2 linked regions of the Hahella chejuensis KCTC 2396 genome follow. The protein of the gene in region 2 interacts with the protein of the main gene of each other region in a pairwise test. Links are inferred from orthologs where the notes say so. Each region holds a gene or a part of one and is shown on either strand. Other genes may lie near its edges.

Region 1 (3,505 bases), 5.1 Mb from region 2 along the record:
TTTTTGCGCGCTTGCGCAGCTCAGTCACCAGATCCTCATCAAAATCATCGATAGCGAGCATCTCTTCCATTGGTACGTAGGCGACCTCTTCCAACGACGTAAAGCCTTCAGAAGCCAACACTTCCGCCAAATCTTCCTCTACGCCCAGTTGGTCAATAAAGCAATCGACATAGCGTCTAAACTCTTCTTCCTGCTGCTGCCCCGCCTGCTCCTCAGTCAGAACATTAATTTCCCACCCTGTCATTTCGGAGGCCAACTTGACATTCTGGCCGCTACGTCCAATAGCCATCGCCAAATTATCTTCTGATACCGCCACCTGCATAGTGTGGCTATCTTCATCCATGATGATGGAGGCAACTTCAGCCGGAGCCATGGCGTTGATAACCAGCTGAGCGGGGTTATCGTCCCACAGGACAATATCTATACGTTCGTTGCCAAGCTCACTGGATACCGCTTGCACCCTCGAACCCCGCATACCCACACAGGCGCCGACTGGATCTATACGCCCATCATTAGTTTTAACCGCTATTTTCGCCCGGGAACCCGGATCACGCGCAGCCGCTTTGATTTCAATAACTTCTTCTGCGATTTCAGGGACTTCGATTCTGAATAGCTCGATCAGCATCTGAGAACAAGCGCGACTCAAGATTAACTGAGGCCCTCGGTTGTCCATTCTGATATCTAAAAGCAACGCGCGAACGCGATCTCCTACACGATAAGTCTCTCTGCTGATCAATTGATCCTTAGGCAACAACGCCTCAGCATTCGCCCCCAAGTCGACAATAATGTTATCTCGGGTCACCTTTTTAACAACGCCGTTTACCAAGTCGCCGACTTTTTCTCGATAGCTATCAACGATTTTAGTTCGCTCAGCCTCGCGCACTTTTTGAACAATAATCTGCTTGGCTGCTTGCGCACCGATTCGCCCGAAAGCGACCGCCTCGACTTCCTCTTCATGGGTATCGCCAGGCTTCAGGTCAAGGCCACTCTCATGAACCTCTTCCAAAGTAAGTTCAGTTCCCAAAGCAGGAACTGCATCATTATCCACCACCAACCAACGACGAAACGCTTGGTACTCACCAGTCTTTCTATCGATATCCACTCGGATATCAGCCTCTTCATCTTCGTAGCGCTTTTTAGTAGCGGTAGCCAAAGCCAATTCAATAGCTTCGAAAATGACGTCTTTATCTACCCCTTTTTCGTTGGAGACCGCTTCCACAACCAACAAGATTTCTTTGTTCATCTTTACCCCGTAATCCCATCAATACTGCGGCACAACATTCGCTTTATCTATCGTTTCCACAGGAAATATAAATTCTTCCGCGTCCACTTGGAGCACTATTTCATCATTTTCAACAGCCGCCAAAAGGCCCTTGAACTTACGCCGCCCATTAAAAGGCGCTTGCAGCCTGACCTCAATAATAGAGCCTATATATGCCTTATACTGCTCAACGTTAAAGAGCGGCCGATCCCACCCAGGCGAAGAAACCTCCAGGGTATACTCCCCCTTTATCGGATCTTCAACATCCAAAATAGCGCTAATTTGACGACTCACCTTTTCACAGTCATCAACTAACACCCCGGACTCTTTGTCGATATAGATTCGCAACAAACTCCTCTTCCCTTGAGCGATGTAATCCATCCCCCAAAAGTCACAGCCCATTCCTTCTACCACGGGCTTGAGAAGCTGGTATAGATCGTCTTTACGAGCCAATAGATTATCTCCGATAAGGAGCATACCCAGCGTTACTTTACGCCAAGTCGCCAAACAAAAAATGGGCATTAAGCCCATCCTCCGACCACACCATAGTGCAGTTAATAAAAAACCCCTGAAAAGGGGTTTTACAACGCGTATTCCAGAAAATACGGCAGCAAAATTATAGTTGCTGCAAAGAAGGCGAGCAATGGGCTCGCCTGTCTTTAATATGGTGCCGAAGGCCGGACTTGAACCGGCACAGCCATAGGCTACTACCCCCTCAAGATAGCGTGTCTACCAATTTCACCACTTCGGCATAAACCTCACTCTAACTCAGGCTTGCTATCGGAAGGAGCTTCCGCAGCGCCCTGAACCTCACCAGCATTAGTAGAATCTGCATCAATTGAAAGCTCATCAGACTCTGAGGAAGAGCCAGAGACCGTTTCAATAACAGGAACTCCACTTGCAGTGACCTGACTAGCTTTTTGTTTAGCAACATATGCCAATGCAAAACTACTCAGAAAGAAAACAATGGCCAGAGTAGTTGTCATGTTCGTCAAAAAAGAACCACTACCACTAGAACCAAAAACCGTTTGAGAAGCACCGCCACCAAAGGAGGCCCCCATATCAGCGCCTTTACCCTGTTGAATCAACACCAAGCCAATAACGCCAGCTGCAACGATCACATGAACTATAACAATCAGGGTTTCAAACAGTTCCATTTAATCTACCTTACTCTACCGCAGCCTCGATAATAGAGACAAATTCTTCCGAGACTAACGAGGCGCCACCAACTAGAGCCCCATCTACATCCGGCATTGAGAACAGTTCTTTCGCGTTTGACGACTTAACGCTGCCGCCATACAAAATTCTAATTTTATCCGCTATCTGCGGAAAATGCTTACGAATATTGTTCCGTAAGGCTTTATGCATACTCTGCGCATCCTCTGGCGAAGCAGTTTTACCCGTGCCTATAGCCCATACCGGCTCGTACGCCACAACCCACGAATCATCAGGTTGGACAGACATAAACACAGCATCAAGCTGCTTAAGCGTAACTTCTTCAGCTCGGCCTGACTCGCGATCCGCCAGCGTTTCGCCCACACACAGTATCGGAGCCAATCCCGACTCAACTGCACGCTTAACTTTACAAGCGATAACTTCATCGTTCTCGGCGTATAACGCCCTGCGCTCAGAATGCCCAAGTATCACCCAGGAACACTTCATATCAGCGCACATTTTAGCGCTAACCTCACCGGTATATGCGCCATCTTCAGTGGCGGAGCAATTTTGAGACCCCAACTCAATCATGGAATCAGAAACTGCACTCTCAACACTTTGAAGATACGGAAATGGAGGACAAACCACCACATCAACTGAGCCTAACGCCTTAGCGTTAACTATACCTTCTAATAGAGCCTTATTACGCTCAAGACTTCCATTAGACTTCCAGTTTCCGGCGATCAGTTTTTTTCGCATTCAACCCTCCAGTTCGCGCGAGGCGCACATACTAACCAAACTCCCTATAAGTTACAAGTAGTGCGCCACTATTATCTAACTACTCAATATGTGAAAGGTCTTTACACAGACCCTTCAACTATTTTAGCCAGCTCAGCCACTATAGAACGAACTTTAGCTTCATCCTCACCTTCGGCCATCACCCTAATGACCGGCTCGGTCCCTGATGACCTCAACAACACCCTCCCCTTGCCTGCAAATTGCTTTTCAGCATTAGCAACAGCAGATTGGATTGTCGTGTGCCCCTTTATATCCACTTTCTGACTTACCCTCACATTAATCATATGCTGG
Region 2 (2,903 bases):
TCCTCAGTTAACTCGCCTTCTTCCAGATACTTGTTCATGTAGTCGTCATTAGCTTCAGCAGCAGCTTCAACTAATTGCTCACGAAGCTTGGCGCATTTCTCCTGAAGATCAGCAGGAATCTCCTGATACTCAAAAGTCATGCCTTGATCGGCTTCGTTCCAGATGATCGACTTCATCTTAACCAGATCAACCACCCCCTTAAACTCGTCTTCAGCACCAATAGTCATCTGAAGAGGCACAGGAGTAGCGCCCAAACGATCTTTCAACTGTTTAACGACGCGCTCAAAGTTGGCGCCCGCACGGTCCATCTTATTCACAAACACCATGCGAGGAACTTCGTACTTGTTAGCTTGACGCCATACGGTCTCTGTCTGAGGCTGAACACCGGAAGAACCACAAAGTACGACTACCGCACCGTCAAGTACACGCAGAGAGCGCTCTACCTCGATGGTAAAGTCAACGTGCCCAGGAGTATCAATGATATTGACACGGTGCTGATCAAACTGCTGCTGCATGCCAGCCCAAAAACAAGTCGTCGCAGCGGAAGTAATAGTAATTCCGCGCTCCTGCTCCTGCTCCATCCAGTCCATTGTTGCTGCGCCGTCGTGCACCTCACCAATCTTATGAGAAAGACCGGTATAAAACAAAACACGCTCCGTTGTCGTGGTTTTACCTGCGTCAACGTGAGCACAAATACCGATATTACGGTAGCGCTCTATGGGAGTTTTACGTGCCACGATTAATTACTCCAAAATTAAAAACGGTAATGGGAGAAAGCCTTATTAGCTTCCGCCATACGATGGACGTCTTCACGCTTCTTGACAGCAGCCCCACGGCCTTCAGCAGCTTCCAGCATCTCAGCCGCCAGACGTGCAGCCATAGACTTCTCACCACGCTTACGGGAGTACTCAACCAACCAGCGCATAGACAGCGCCATTTGACGAGATGGTCGAACTTCTACAGGCACCTGATATGTAGCGCCACCTACACGACGGGACTTAACTTCAACCAAAGGCTGAATGTTTTCCAGAGCAAGTTCAAATGTTTCAATTGGCTCTTTTTTGGCTTTGTTGGACACAATATCCAGAGCACCATAAACAATACGCTCCGCTACTGACTTCTTACCACTTTCCATTACGTGGTTAATGAACTTAGCCAGTTTCTTACTTCCGAACTTAGGATCCGGCAGGATTTCACGCTTCGCAGCGACTCTTCTTCTTGGCATGATAAGCCCTCAAAAATAAAAAAGGTCTTCAGGTAAATCTGACATGACTAAAAGCCAGCCAGCCTTACTCTTATCCAACAACTATTATCAAGACTTGCCACGCTTGGCGCCGTACTTAGAACGACCCTGTCTACGATCGTTTACGCCAGCAGTATCCAAGGTTCCACGCACGGTGTGGTATCGCACGCCTGGCAAGTCTTTTACCCGGCCGCCGCGGATCAACACAACACTATGCTCTTGCAGGTTATGACCTTCACCACCAATGTAAGAGGTTACTTCATAACCATTTGTTAAACGAACACGACACACTTTCCGCAAAGCTGAGTTCGGCTTTTTCGGGGTAGTCGTATATACACGGGTACATACGCCGCGACGCTGCGGACAACCTTGAAGCGCTGGAACATCGCTTTTCGCGACTTTACGGCTTCTAGGCTTGCGTACCAATTGGTTAATGGTTGCCATTCAAGCTTACTCCGTTAACAACAGATAGATATTTAGTGCCCAACTATAATAAGGGCGCCAAGTGTACTGACGCCCATTCAACGAGTCAAGGCGACTGAGGCTAAAAAACCACCAGCCGCCTTCGACATTGCAGATTATTTATTCAGTTCTGCGCTCAACGCCTGAACAACATCTGCTGCGCTAACGCCACCTTCCTTCTGCATGCGCTTGCGTCTTCTCTCCTGATGGTAAGCAGACCCAGTTCCAGCAGGAATAAGTCGACCTACAACTACGTTTTCTTTCAGACCACGTAGATGATCCTGCTTACCAGTTACGGCCGCTTCTGTCAGAACGCGAGTAGTCTCCTGGAACGATGCAGCAGAAATGAAGCTTTCTGTCGCCAAAGACGCTTTAGTTATACCTAGCAATACTCGTTCGTACCGCGCAGGCATCTTCGCCTCTTCTCCAGCCTTCTCGTTCTCTTCCAGAAGTTTCACCAGCTCAACCTGATCTCCTTTAATGAGAGTGGTATCCCCAGAACTCAACACATCAACCTTACGAATCATCTGGCGTACGATAACTTCAATATGCTTATCATTTATAACAACGCCTTGAAGACGGTATACATCCTGAATTTCGTTAATGATGTACTTAGCCAGCTCACCAACCCCCAGCAACCTCAGAATGTCATGCGGGTTAGATGGGCCGTCAGAGATAACCTCTCCCTTCTCTACGCTCTCACCTTCAAATACGTTTAGCTGACGCCATTTAGGAATCAAAATCTCAAATGGATCAGTATTATCGGTTGGCGTAATAACTAGACGCTTCTTACCTTTGGTTTCCTTGCCAAACGAAACAATCCCTGAAATTTCAGCAAGTATTGACGGCTCTTTAGGCTTACGAGCCTCGAACAAGTCAGCAACTCGCGGCAGACCACCTGTAATGTCGCGCGTCTTGGATGACTCTTGCGGTATCCGCGCAATTACATCACCAACCTCAATAGTATCCCCATTCTTCAAACTGAAAAGTGAGTTTGGAGGCAGAAAATACTGCACCGGAGTATCGGTACCTGGGAACTTCATCTCTTTGCCGTTTGCATCAAGCAATTGCAGCATCGGACGAATATCTTTTCCAGAAGCCGGGCGATCCTTCGGATCCATTACCTCAATATTAGACAGACCTGTAATTTCATCTGTCTGGGTCTTAACAGTAATGCCCTCTTCAACACCAACAAAGA

The links.
Region 1: the proteins of rpsL (region 2) and rimP interact in binary tests that used the Escherichia coli proteins (3 or more experiments, as listed by UniProt). The link is inferred for Hahella chejuensis KCTC 2396 from one-to-one orthologs.

Annotation. Positions count from the first base shown.
Region 1 is NC_007645.1:1,247,870-1,251,374, reverse strand. The notes cover bases 1-2,986. They hold rimP (ribosome maturation factor RimP), read right to left. Parts: upstream 1,739-2,986; coding sequence 1,262-1,738; downstream 1-1,261. Other genes in these bases: tpiA (triose-phosphate isomerase), read right to left, coding at 2,429-2,986; secG (preprotein translocase subunit SecG), read right to left, coding at 2,020-2,418; nusA (transcription termination factor NusA), read right to left, coding at 1-1,243. In the rest of the region: more of tpiA, read right to left, coding at 2,987-3,175; glmM (phosphoglucosamine mutase), read right to left, coding at 3,277-3,505.
Region 2 is NC_007645.1:6,348,258-6,351,160, forward strand. It holds rpsL (30S ribosomal protein S12), read right to left. Parts: upstream 1,688-2,903; coding sequence 1,313-1,687; downstream 1-1,312. Other genes in the region: fusA (elongation factor G), read right to left, coding at 1-737; rpsG (30S ribosomal protein S7), read right to left, coding at 755-1,225; rpoC (DNA-directed RNA polymerase subunit beta'), read right to left, coding at 1,822-2,903. UniProt on the Escherichia coli protein: With S4 and S5 plays an important role in translational accuracy. Interacts with and stabilizes bases of the 16S rRNA that are involved in tRNA selection in the A site and with the mRNA backbone.